Regions from separate parts of the Streptomyces sp. NPDC101181 genome, predicted to be linked through region 1. Evidence: riboswitches for the same ligand, from Rfam matches in the RefSeq annotation. Region 1 holds a riboswitch; each other region holds the start of a gene.
The links. Region 1 has a riboswitch for cobalamin ahead of metE (5-methyltetrahydropteroyltriglutamate--homocysteine S-methyltransferase). Riboswitches for the same ligand answer to the same signal wherever they lie in the genome.
Positions count from the first base shown of each region.

Region 2: another riboswitch for cobalamin. It lies ahead of ACIRRU_RS02320 (ribonucleoside-diphosphate reductase subunit alpha); the one in region 1 lies ahead of metE (5-methyltetrahydropteroyltriglutamate--homocysteine S-methyltransferase).
Region 3: another riboswitch for cobalamin. It lies ahead of ACIRRU_RS27995 (cobalamin biosynthesis protein); the one in region 1 lies ahead of metE (5-methyltetrahydropteroyltriglutamate--homocysteine S-methyltransferase).
Region 4: another riboswitch for cobalamin. It lies ahead of ACIRRU_RS22225 (prenyltransferase/squalene oxidase repeat-containing protein); the one in region 1 lies ahead of metE (5-methyltetrahydropteroyltriglutamate--homocysteine S-methyltransferase).

Region 1 is NZ_JBIWOX010000030.1:28,004-31,205, reverse strand. Features, by position in the region: gene ACIRRU_RS29345 (B12-binding domain-containing protein) at 1-1,001, opposite strand, end outside; cobalamin riboswitch at 1,144-1,363, shown strand; gene metE (5-methyltetrahydropteroyltriglutamate--homocysteine S-methyltransferase) at 1,528-3,202, shown strand, end outside.
Region 2 is NZ_JBIWOX010000001.1:546,926-550,127, forward strand. Features, by position in the region: gene ACIRRU_RS02310 (carbon starvation CstA family protein) at 1-1,283, shown strand, start outside; gene ACIRRU_RS02315 (YbdD/YjiX family protein) at 1,300-1,503, shown strand; cobalamin riboswitch at 1,678-1,819, shown strand; gene ACIRRU_RS02320 (ribonucleoside-diphosphate reductase subunit alpha) at 1,954-3,202, shown strand, end outside.
Region 3 is NZ_JBIWOX010000025.1:54,873-58,074, forward strand. Features, by position in the region: gene ACIRRU_RS27985 (anion permease) at 1-1,109, shown strand, start outside; gene ACIRRU_RS27990 (hypothetical protein) at 1,122-1,358, shown strand; cobalamin riboswitch at 1,519-1,650, shown strand; gene ACIRRU_RS27995 (cobalamin biosynthesis protein) at 1,778-2,743, shown strand; gene ACIRRU_RS28000 (cobyric acid synthase) at 2,796-3,202, shown strand, end outside.
Region 4 is NZ_JBIWOX010000015.1:172,792-175,993, forward strand. Features, by position in the region: gene ACIRRU_RS22225 (prenyltransferase/squalene oxidase repeat-containing protein) at 1-1,689, opposite strand, end outside; cobalamin riboswitch at 1,813-1,949, opposite strand; cobalamin riboswitch at 2,055-2,131, shown strand; gene ACIRRU_RS22230 (hypothetical protein) at 2,258-3,202, shown strand, end outside.

The DNA.
Region 1 (3,202 bases):
GCCGGGATCATGGACGCGGCGGGCACCCGGCGCGCCGCCAGGATCTCGCGGGTCCAGCCGATGAACACGGTGAACAGGTCGTGGTCGTCCACGTACAGGGCCACGCTGAGGAACTCGACGATGTGGTCGATGTCCTCGGCGGTACGCTCCCGTTGCGCGTCGGTGTAGGCGCGCATCGCCGGGAAGTCCCTCTCCAGATCGGCGATCACCTGCCGGGCCAGGACCTGTTTGTTCGTGATCACGAACGTGTACTCCTGATCGCTCAGGTGCGGCAGGGTGTCCAGCCCCAGGAGTCCCGGAGCCTCCGTCCGCGGGGTCAGTCCGTCCGCCAGGGCGTCGGCCGCGGCGGGCGCGTCGGCCGCCCAGCCCTCGGCTCCCAGCAGCCGGGCGTAGCGGCCGTCGGCGCCGAAGGCCGCGCCGCCGACGAGGACCGGCATCCCCACGCTCTGGCAGGCGCTGATCGCCGCGTGGGCGGCGGGCAGGCGGGTGGGGATCGAGGAGGAGAGCAGCACCGCGTCGGCGTTCCGCTGCTGGATGTGGGCCACCAGGTGGGGAGTGGGGACCTGCGCGCCGAGGTAGTCCACCTCCCATCCCCGCAGGATCAGGGTCTCGGCCACCAGCCGGGCGGGCAGCGCGTGCCATTCGCCCTCGACGCAGGCGACGATGATCCGGCCGCGGGAACGCTCGTGCGGCCGGCGGCGGACCTCGCCGATGAGGGCGGAGATGCACCGGTCGCTGATGGCGCTGGCGCCGTGCTCCTGGGCCACGGTGATCCGGTTGGCGGCCCACTCCGTTCCGACCCGGGCCTGCACCGGGGCGATCACGTTCAGCAGGATGGTCTCGGCCGCGGCGCGTCCGGCCAGTATGTCGCCGTCGCACCCGCCCGCCGCCTCCAGTGCGCGGAGCACGAGGTCGATGGCGCGGGAGGAGTCGCAGGCGACGGCGGTCCGGAACAGCTCGTCACGCAGCCGTCCCAGCGACTCCGTGGCGGGGTGCCTCATGGGGGGAGAGACCATGCGTTTCATCCTCGCATCCCGCGGGGACCGGTCGGCCGCCCGAGTCCCGGCGGCCCCGCCCGTAAGTGACCTCCCTCACATGTCCGATCGTTGGACGCGGCCTCCCGGAGTCCGGGGGCAGCCCGTAGGCTCTCCCGCAGCAGCTGGTTCGCCCTGTCCGCCAGGCGGGGTGTCGCAAGAGGGAACCCGGTGGGAATCCGGGACTGCCCCGCAGCGGTATGTGGGAACGACCGCCGTCATACGCACTGGGTCCACGCAGGGCCCGGGAAGCGACGGCCAGTAGGTGTCCTGACGTCGTCAGGGCGCGCCCGCGAGTCCGAAGACCTGCCAACTGCCCGCGTCCGGACGATTTCGTACGCGGACATTCCGGTGACCTCGAGGGCGGGTCGGCGTACTGCACCAGACGGACGACCGCGCCTGTGCCGCGCGGGGTCGCTTCCGTCCGGTTCGCCATCCCTTCGCACCCTCGTCCGTCTCCGGACCAAGGATTCATCTCGCGAAGGAGAGTTCCGTGACACCGAAGCCCGCAGCCGCGGCAGCACACGCCACCGTGTACGGCTACCCCCGCCAGGGTCAGAACCGTGAACTGAAGAAGGCCGTCGAGGGGTACTGGAAGGGCCGCGTCGACGCGGAGGCCCTGCGGCGGACCGCCGCCGGTCTGCGCCGCACCAACTGGCAGCAGCTCGCCGACGCCGGTGTGGACGAGGTCCCGACCGGTGACTTCTCCTACTACGACCACGTCCTGGACACCAGCGTCATGGTCGGCGCGATCCCGGCGCGGCACCAGGACGCGGTGGACGCGGACGCCCTCGACGGCTACTTCGCGATGGCGCGGGGCACCCAGGACGTCGCTCCGCTGGAGATGACGAAGTGGTTCGACACCAACTACCACTACCTGGTGCCGGAGCTGGGCCCGGACACGGTGTTCACGGCGGACTCCGCCAAGCAGGTCGCGGAGTTCAAGGAGGCCCTGGCGCTCGGCCTCACGCCGCGCCCGGTCCTGGTCGGCCCCGTCACCTACCTGCTGCTCGCCAAGGCGGCCCCCGGTGTCGCCGCCGGATTCGAGCCGCTGACGCTGCTGGACCGGCTGCTGCCGGTGTACGCCGAGGTCCTGGCAGACCTGCGCGCGGCGGGCGCCGAGTGGGTGCAGCTGGACGAGCCCGCGCTCGTCCAGGACCGCACCCCGGCCGAGCTGAACGCCGCCGCCCGCGCCTACCGCGACCTCGGCGCCCTGGCCGACCGGCCCAAGCTGCTGGTGGCCTCCTACTTCGACCAGCTGGGGGACGCCCTCCTCGTTCTCGCCAAGGCGCCGGTCGACGGCCTGGCCCTGGACTTCACGGACGCGGCCGCCGCGAACCTGGCGGCGCTGGCCGCCGCGGGCGGCCTGCCCGGCAAGCGGCTGGTCGCGGGGGTCGTCAACGGCCGCAACATCTGGATCAACGACCTGGAGAAGTCCCTCGCGACCCTCGGCACGCTCCTCGGCCTCGCCGACCGCGTCGACGTCTCCGCCTCCTGCTCCCTGCTCCACGTCCCGCTGGACGCGGACGCCGAACGCGACATCGACCCGCAGATCGCCCGCTGGCTGGCCTTCGCCCGGCAGAAGACCGAAGAGATCGTCACGCTGGCCAGGGGGCTGTCGCGCGGCACCGAGGCCATCGGGGCCGAACTCGCCGCCAACCGGGCCGATCTGGCCTCCCGTACCAACTCGCCCATCACCCATGACCCGGCGGTGCGGGCCCGCACGGCGGCGGTCACCGACGCCGACGGCCGCCGCTCCCAGCCCTACCCGGAACGGGCCGCCGCGCAGCGCGCCCACCTCGGGCTGCCGCTGCTGCCGACGACCACGATCGGGTCGTTCCCGCAGACCACCGAGTTGCGGACCGCCCGCGCCGACCTGCGGGCGGGGCGGATCGACCAGGCCGGCTACGAGGAGCGGATCAAGAACGAGATCCGCGAGGTCCTCTCCTTCCAGGAGAAGGCCGGGATCGACGTCCTGGTGCACGGCGAGCCCGAACGCAACGACATGGTGCAGTACTTCGCCGAGCAGCTCACCGGCTACCTGGCCACCCAGCACGGCTGGGTCCAGTCCTACGGCACCCGCTACGTCCGGCCCCCGGTCCTGGCCGGGGACATCTCGCGCCCCGAGGCGATGACGGTGCGCTGGACGGCGTACGCCCAGTCGCTGA
Region 2 (3,202 bases), on a different contig from region 1:
AGATGCCCGCCGTCACCGACTTCGCGAGCAGCGGCTCGGGGCCCGTCTTCGCGGGCTCGATGTTCCCCTTCGTCTTCATCACCATCGCCTGCGGCGCGCTCTCCGGCTTCCACTCCCTGGTCTCCTCGGGCACCACCCCGAAGATGGTCCAGAAGGAGACCCAGATCCGGATGATCGGCTACGGGGCGATGCTGACCGAGTCGTTCGTGGCGATCATGGCGATGATCGCCGCCTGCATCATCGACCCCGGGCTGTACTTCGCCATCAACGCCCCGGCCGGGGTGATCGGCGACAGCGTCCAGAGCGCCTCCGAGGCCGTGGCCGGCTTCGGCTTCTCCATCTCCCCCGACGCGTTGGCCCAAGCGGCCAAGGACGTCGAGGAGGCGAGTCTGCTCTCCCGGACCGGCGGCGCGCCGACCTTCGCACTCGGTATGTCGGAGATCTTCTCCGCGGTGGTCGGCGGCACCGCCATGAAGGCGTTCTGGTACCACTTCGCCATCATGTTCGAGGCGCTGTTCATCCTGACCACCGTCGACGCGGGCACCCGGGTCGGGCGCTTCATGCTCCAGGACATGCTGGGCAACGTCTACAAGCCGTTCCGCGAGGTCAGCTGGAAGCCGGGCGTCTGGTTCGCCAGCGCCGTCGTCGTCGGCGGCTGGGGCTACTTCCTCTGGGTCGGCGTGCACGACCCGCTGGGCGGTATCAACCAGCTCTTCCCACTCTTCGGCATCGCCAACCAGCTGCTGGCCGCCGTCGCGCTGGCGGTCTGCACCACGCTGCTCGTCAAGTCCGGCCGCCTGAAGTGGGCCTGGGTCACCGCGGTACCGCTGGCCTGGGACGTGGCCGTCACGCTCACCGCGAGCTGGCAGAAGATCTTCTCCGACGACGTGAAGGTCGGCTTCTTCGCCCAGCGCGACAAGTACCAGGCGGGCATCGACGCGGGTGAGGTGCTGGCCCCGGCGAAGACCATGGACGAGATGCGGACCGTCGTCACCAACTCCACCGTCGACGGCGTCCTGAGCGCGCTCTTCGCGATCCTCATCGTGGTGGTCCTGGTGGACGCCGGGCGGGTCTGCTTCCGGGCCATCCGCGACCCGGAGTCCGCCAAGCTGCACGAGACGCCGTTCGTCCAGTCCCGGCTGGTCGCCCCGGCCTCGATGTTCGCGACCAAGGAGGAGAAGGCCGAACTGGTCGCGGCGGGCGTCGGCCCCGAGGGCGGCATCCGCAAGGACGAGGCGGGCGCGGGCGGCCAGAGGACCGCGGGCACCGGCGACCGGACCTGAACGGAGGAGGCGGGAGATGAGCGTGCAGGACGTCCGCCGCATCGCGGGCCGCATCCGTTGGTACGTGCGCGAGCTGACCGGCGAGTCGGCCTACGACCGCTACGTCGCCCACGCGCGGGCGCACGATCCGGACACGCCGGTCCTGACCCGCCGCGCCTTCGAGCACCGCCGCACCGACGCGCGCGAGGCGGACCCTCGCGAGGGTTTCCGCTGCTGCTGAGCACCCGCCGGTCCACCGGGGCCGCCGCACCTCTCCCAGGGGCGCGGCGGCCCCTTCTTCTGCCCTCCTGACGGTCGCCAGGCCCCGGGCCGGACGGGCGGATCCCGGGCGGGGAATCCGGAACTCCGGGGAAAACAGAAGACTCCCGACACAACATGTGGGGGCTTCTTCATCAGACGGCCCCCACATGTATGCTCGACCTCGCTGTCGCCGCAGGGGAATCCGGTGCGAATCCGGAACTGTCCCGCAACGGTGTGATCAGTGTGCTTTTGCACACCTGCAAGTCCGAAGACCTGTGGACAGTGCGTCCGGATCGACCGAACCGGATGCCAGACGTCCGGGCCTCGCGGAAGGCCGGTGGATGCCATCAGCAGTGCCGCCCTGCCCGGGTTTCGCGCTGCCCGGCCTCCCCGCCCGCCGCCGGCCCCCTGCCGAGCGAGGGAAAGCCCTGTGACCATCGCGCCCGCCGATCCGGTTTCAGCCACCGAATCCACAGTGCCTCCGGTGTCCCCGGTGTCGACCACGGCCTCGAACGACGGACCCGGGACCGCCCTGCTGCGGACCCTGACCGACCTCACCGTCGATCTGCCCGACACCGACCCCGGACGGGTCGCCGCTGCCGCGTTGCGCGGGCGCAACGCCCGCTCCGACGAGGCCGAGTTGCGTTCGCTGGCCACCGAGGCCGCCGCGGGTCTGATCTCCGAGGACCCGGCGTACTCGCGGCTCGCCGCCCGGCTGCTGACCCTCTCGATCGCCGACGAGGCCGCGAGCCAGGGCGCGACGTCCTTCTCCGCCTCGGTCGCCGTGGGCCACCGCGAGGGCCTGATCGCCGACCGCACCGCCGCCTTCGCCGAGCTGCACGCCACGGCGCTGGACGAGCTGGTCGAGCGGACCCTGGCCGAGGGCGCCGACGACCGCTTCGGCTACTTCGGTCTGCGCACGCTGCACAGCCGCTACCTGCTGCGCCACCCGATCACCCGTCAGGTCATCGAGACCCCGCAGCACTTCATGCTGCGCGTGGCCGCGGGCCTCGCCGAGGACGAGTCGGTGCGCGCGCTGGACGAGGTCACCGCGCTCTACGGGCTGATGAGCAAGCTGGACTACCTCCCCTCCTCCCCCACGCTCTTCAACTCCGGCACCCGGCACCCGCAGATGTCCTCCTGCTACCTGCTGGACTCCCCCAAGGACGAGCTGGACTCGATCTACGACCGCTACCACCAGGTGGCGCGGCTCTCGAAGCACGCGGGCGGCATCGGCCTGTCCTACTCCCGTATCCGCGCCCGGGGTTCGCTGATCCGGGGCACCAACGGGCACTCCAACGGCATCGTGCCGTTCCTGAAGACGCTGGACGCCTCGGTGGCGGCGGTGAACCAGGGCGGCCGTCGCAAGGGCGCGGCGGCGGTGTACCTGGAGACCTGGCACGCGGACATCGAGGAGTTCCTGGAGCTGCGTGACAACACCGGTGAGGACCAGCGGCGTACGCACAACCTCAACCTGGCGCACTGGATCCCGGACGAGTTCATGCGCCGCGTCGACGCGGACACCGAGTGGTCGCTGTTCTCCCCGGCGGACGTGCCCGAGCTGGTCGACCTGTGGGGCGACGCGTTCGACGCCGCCTACCGCGCGGCCGAGGCCAAGGGCCTGGCCCGCAAGACGATGCCCGCGCGCGAGCTGTACGGCCGGATGATGCGCACCCTCG
Region 3 (3,202 bases), on a different contig from region 1:
TCAACCTGGTCGGCGCGTTCCTGTCCGTGGAGGTCGCCAAGACGATCTCCGGCGGGATCGTCGACGAAGACGGCATCAGAACCGAGGTCATCTTCGCGGCGCTCGTCGGCGCCATCCTGTGGAATCTCCTGACCTGGCTGCTGGGCCTGCCGTCCAGCTCCTCCCACGCTCTCTTCGGCGGTCTGATCGGCGCCGCCGTGATGTCGGCGGGATGGTCCTCGATCAACGGCGGCACCGTCGTCACCAAGGTGCTGCTCCCCGCGATCGCCGCCCCGCTGGTCGCGGGCATCGCCGCGATGCTGGCCACCCGGCTGACGTACCGGATCAACCGGAACGTGACCGACCCGAACCAGCGGAAGTCGACCGCCAGGGGCTACCGGGCCGGACAGATCGCCTCCGCCGGGCTCGTCTCGCTCGCCCACGGCACCAACGACGCCCAGAAGACGATGGGGATCATCACGCTGGCCCTGGTGACCAGCGGTGTCCTGGCCCCCGGCTCCAACCCGCCCCTGTGGGTCATCGTCTCCGCCGGTGTCGCCATCGCGCTCGGCACCTACCTCGGCGGCTGGCGCATCATCCGCACCATGGGCAAGGGCCTCACCGACCTCCAGCCGCCGCAGGGCTTCGCCGCTCAGACCAGCGCGGCCACCGTCATCCTGGCCTCCTCGCACCTTGGCTTCTCGCTCTCCACCACCCAGTCCTGCTCGGGTGCCGTGATGGGCGCGGGCCTCGGCCGCAAGGGCGGTGTCGTCCGCTGGTCCACCGCCACCCGGATGTTCGTCGCGTGGGGTCTCACGCTCCCGGCCGCGGGCCTGGTCGGTGCGGGCGCCGAGTTCCTGACCAAGCAGGGCCCCTGGGGTGTCGCGGCCACCGCGGTCATCCTGGTCGGCGGCTCCTTCGCCATCTGGGTGGCCTCGCGCCGCGAACCGGTCGACCACACCAACGTCAACGACACGGACGGCGGTGATGAGCCGCGGGGCGTCGTCACAACCGCCATGGCCGCCGTCGCCCCGCCCCCGGTGGGCGTCCCGGCCGCCGGCCTCACGACCACCATCCCGGCCCCGGCGTCGGCTCCCGACGACCAGGCCCGCCCGCCGGCCACGGTGTAAGGACAGATCCGCATGAAAATCGACTGGGCAGCACTCGCCTCCGTCTTCGGTGTCAGTCTCGTGGTCACCGTCGCTCTGGTCGGCGTCTTCACCCTGGGCATCGTCGCCCTGTCCAAGCTGTCGGCCCCGGCCGGTGACCGCGCCGGAGGCTCCGGCGGATCGGCCGTTGCGGCGCGCACCAGCGCGTACGCCTGCTTCGCGGCGTGCGTGGCGGCGGTCGCGTACGGGATCTACCTGATCGTGGCCTGACGCGCCGGCCGGCGCTCTCCCGCACGTCCTCCGGGCCGGGCACACCGCGTGTGTGCCCGGCCCGGTGTGCGTCCGCCCACACCGGTCCTCCGCAGGTCAACAGCAAGTTGACGGCTGTTCTCGCAGCGTGGTGGACTGCCGGAGCCATTACGGCGACAGCAGAGGAAGCCGGTGCGAATCCGGCGCGGTCCCGCCACTGTCACCGGGGAGCACTCCCCCACTCGGATGTCACGGCCCGTCGAGCACGGGCTGGAAGGCCGGGGGATGTGTGGATCCGGGAGCCAGGAGACTCTCGTCGCCGCTCTCGTCGAACCAGGGCGCGGACCCTGAGACAAGGACGTGACGCCATGCCGGGCCGCCGTGCGCCGCATTCCGTCCCCCCGGACCCCGGAACGCCCCGACCCGCGGCGGGCTGAGCCGTGCGGGCCGATCGCCTCTTCGCGTACGGCGCCACGGCCGGGATGATCGCGGACGCCCTGCTCGGCGACCCCCGGCGGGGCCACCCCGTCGCCGGGTTCGGCCGGGTAGCGGCGCGCGTGGAGTCGCTGCTGTGGCGCGACGACCGGGGCCGGGGCACCCTACACACCCTCGTATGCGCCGGAGGCGCCGTGGGGGCCGCCGCACTGGCCGCCCGCGCGGTGCGCGACCGTCCCGCGCTCGCCGTCGCGCTGACCGCCGCCACCACCTGGTCGGTGGTCGGCGGGACGTCGCTGGGCCGGGAGGCGCGGGCCGTCGGCGGTGCCCTGGCCGCCGGGGACCTGGAGGTGGCCCGGGAGCGGCTGCCGCATCTGTGCGGGCGCGATCCGCACGCCCTGGACGGCCCGGGGATCGCCCGCGCGGTGGTGGAGTCGGTCGCCGAGAACACCTCGGACGCCGTCGTCGGCGCGCTGGTGTGGGGCGCGGTCGGCGGGGTGCCGGGTCTCGTCGGCTTCCGGGCGGTGAACACGCTCGACGCGATGGTCGGCCACCTCTCGCCGCGGTACCGCCGCTACGGCTGGGCCTCGGCCCGTCTGGACGACCTGGCGGGGTGGCCCGGCGCCCGGCTGACCGCCGCGCTGGCGGTGGCGGGCGGCGGACGCCCGGCAAAGGCCCTACGCGCCTGGCGGGCGGACGCACACCGCCACCCGAGCCCGAACGCGGGGCCGGTGGAGGCCGCGTTCGCGGGGGCGCTGGGCGTACGGCTGGGAGGCACGCTGGCGTACGCGGGGCGGGTGGAGCACCGCCCCGTCCTCAACGGGGCGTCCGGCCGGCAGGTCCGCAGCGCCGACATCGAGCGGGCGGTGCGGCTCTCGCGGCGGGTGAGCGCGCTGGCCCTCGGGGTGTGCGTGGCGGGACGCCTGGCCGCCGGGCACCTGGCCGCGGCGCGGAAGCGGAGGCGGGCATGAGCGGCGTGAACGGCGGGGCCGGGCGGAGCCCGGTGCGGGAAGGGGAGCGGGCATGAGCGGTGGCGGGCTGCTGGTCGCGGGGACGACCTCGGACGCGGGCAAGAGCGTCGTCACGGCGGGTATCTGCCGCTGGCTGGTGCGCCGGGGCGTGAAGGTCGCGCCGTTCAAGGCGCAGAACATGTCCCTGAACTCCTTCGTCACCCGCGAGGGCGCGGAGATCGGGCGGGCCCAGGCCATGCAGGCGCAGGCCGCCCGGGTGGAGCCGACGGCCCTGATGAACCCGGTGCTGCTGAAGCCCGGGAGCGACCGCTCCAGCCAGGTCGTCCTGCTGGGCAGGCCGGTCGGCGAGATGAGCGCCCGCGGGTACCACGGGGGCCGTCAGGAGGCGCTGCTGGGGACGGTCACGGACTGCCTGGAGCAGCTGCGGTCGGCGTACGACGCGGTGATCTGCGAGGGCGC
Region 4 (3,202 bases), on a different contig from region 1:
CGCCGCGTAGTAGCGCCCCTGCTGGAGGTTGGCCGGTGCGGTGAGGTAGGCGACGCCCTTCTTCAGGTCGGGTCCCGCGCCCGGCGGGCGGGTCGTCGGCGGGGCGGTGGTGGGCCCGGTCGTCGGGGGAGTGGTCGGCGGAAGGGTCGGCTCCACGGGCTTCGCGGTCAGCGTGACCAGGCTGGTGTCCGCCCCCGCGAGCACGGCGGGCGCGGTCGGGTAGAGCGCACCGTCGGTGGCGCTCTCCTCGAACCCGAAGCCACCGTCGTCCAGTTGCTGCCGCGACAGCCAGGAGACCGCCGCGTCGGCCGCGCCGCCGTCACCGAGCGCGCGCAGCGCCTGCGCCGCGTACGCGGTCGCCGTGATCGAGCCGGTGGTCGCGCCGTTGTACCCCGGGAACGCGCCGGTCTCCAGCTGGGCCTTCCGCAGGTACGCGCGGGTCCTGGCGACGGCCGTGTCCTGGCCGCCCGCCTCGTCGAGCACCAGCGCGACCAGTCCGGTGGTGGCCGGGTCGCCGTCGCAGTTCTCGCCGGGGGTGATCAGGATGCTGGTCACCGAGCCGTCCTGGCACACCAGTTGGGTCAGCCGGGCCGTGCTCGCCGCGGGCGGTTCCACGCCGCCGCGCAGCAGGGCCAGCACGGACAGCGCCTGCCCGTCCGCGTACTGCGCGCCGCGGAAGTCGCCCTTGGCCGTGCAGCCGGGTGTGGGGGCCCCGGACTCGGGGCCCGCCGGGCAGACGTTCTCCTTGAGGTCGCCGAGCAGATCGCGCCCGCCGAAGGCCCGCGGGTCGCCCCCGGTGATCTCCGCGAGCAGCGCCAGCCGGGCCGCCGCGGGGGCGTCGGGCGCCTCGTCGGTCCCGTTCGGGTAGGCGTAGGGACCGGTCCGGGTGGTGAGGTGGGCGGCCACCTTGTCCAGGGCCGGGCTCCTCCCGCCCGCCGCGGCGAGCGCGTACGCGGCCTCGGTGGTCAGCACGTCGTCGTGCGCCCCGGTGTCCGGGTCCGCCACATGGGTGTCGTCCCGCAGCTGGCCGGTCACCCAGCGGGCGGCGGCGGGCAGGTCGATCTCCCCGGCGGGAACGCTCGGACCGTCCGTCGGGCCCCCGGTGGGGCCGGGTGTCCCGCCCCCGCCGGCCCGCACCTCGTCCGGGGTGAAGTCGGGGCGTCCGGTGGTGCCGCCGACATCGGTGCCGCCGAACACCCAGGCGTCCACGTCGCCCGCCTTGGGCTTGCGGTCCATCGCGCCGAGCGGGCTGTAGGACCAGGTCTCCTGGCCGGGAGCGGCGATCCAGTACGACCAGTAGGCGGTGGCCTGCGGGGTCAGCACGCAGTCCTCGGTGGCCGGAGTGGGGTACCGCGTACCGGAGTTGAAGGAGCCCGCACCGATCCGGCAGATGAAGCCGTCGCCGTCGTGCTGGGTGCCCTCGGTGGTGAAGCCGCCCTCGTGGAGCAGTTCGTAGCCGCTGGTCGGCGTGGTGTCGCAGCCGCGCACCACCCCGCCGCCGAACGGGCCGAAGTCCACCGCGACGACCGCTCCCCTGGTGGCCGTGCACTCCCCGACCGGGTCGGCCGACGCCGGGACGGCCCCGCTCACGAAGGCGACGCTCGCGGCGAAGATCAACGCGATGGCGGAGACCGACGACAGAAGTCTCCTCTTCCCGGCATGCCGGTTCCGTTGCTGTGCGGTCCCCACCACGGCCCCTCGTGTCGTCCGGGCGGGCCCCGCGTGGCAGAAGGCACCCGGCGGGGGCGAGCCCCGAACGGGCCGCCCACGGGGAGCTGTTCGAACCACGCCGTAGTCCGCGACGGCGCTTCTCGCTGAAAATCCTGGTCCCAGGCAGTCCGGCTCGCCCGCGCGGTGGCGGGCCCACGGTTGCGGGTCAGCGCCGGATTTCGACCGGCTTCCCCTGGGGCTGAGTGCTTATCAGGCGGATTGGAACACGCTCTCGAAGAGAGCGTCAAGGTGTTCCGCGTCTCCCCGGCGGGCCCCGCGGCGCACGCCGCGCCCCTCCCTGGCGCACCCCTGCCGCCTCGGGTAGCGTCCTGGCCTGCCGTGTGGGGGAACCCGGTGCGAATCCGGGGCTGACGCGCAGCGGTGTGGGGCGGCAGGGGGCCGTTCCCGAGCCCGAATGCCCATCCGGCAGCTGTACCAGGAGAAGCCGTACCCACGCGTTCAGGCGTCGGCCACCCGCCCTGCCCTGCCCTGTGCGGCCCGGGAGGCGCCGCGGTGCCGCGCGCCCCTCATCCTCAGGAGCAGGCCCATGCCCCGTTCTGCCACGTCCCGCACCTCGCGTACGCCCCGCCGGATCGCCCTCGTGGCGCCCGCCGTGCTGGGGGCGTTCGTCCTCACGGCGCTGCCCGCCGCGGCGACGTCCACGCCCGCCCAGATCGCCACCTCGAAGACCAACGGTGTGGCGTACGTCAAGTCCCTCCAGGCCGCCGACGGTTCGTACGCCGGGCCGGGGCTCTCCAACGAGTGGGCCTTCAGCGCCCTCGCCGCCGCCGGAACGGCCGCCGTCGACGTGACGCCCGGCGGCGACGCGACGAAGAACGCCCGCACCGTCTACCGCAACCTCCTGGCCACCCCCGGCTGGCCCTCCGCCACCCCCGTCGTCACCGACTACCAGCGCGGCACGCTCAACGCGTACGCCGCCGGGATCGACCCCGCCCGGGTCTCCGCCTCGCGCAACCTGATCGCCGACATCTACGGCTACTGGCAGAACGCGGAGGCCGGCTACTTCGGCCCGTCCGCCAACTACAACGGCACCGTCTTCGCCGCCCTCGCCCTGGGGGGCGCGAGAACCCAGGCGGGCGGCCAGCGCGTCCCGCAGGCCCTTCTCGACCGCGTCGTCACCCGCCTCCGGGCCAACCAGCACAACGACGGCGGCTGGACCTACGCCAAGGCCGAGGGCAACGCCACCGAGCTGAACAAGCCGAGCGACGTCGACATGACGGGCGCCTCGATGGCCGCGCTCTGCGTGTCCGGCGTGCCCGGCACCGACGCCGACATCCTCCAGGCCAAGGCGTTCCTCAAGAGCAAGCTGGTCAACAACAGCGGCGCGTTCAACGCCATGTACGGCATCAACACCAGCTCCAACGGCTGGGCCGTCTCCGGGCTCAACGCCTGCGGCATCAACCCGCAGACCGGGGACTTCCTCACCCCGATGGGCAGGACCCCGGTCGACTTCCTCATCGCCCAGCAGTTC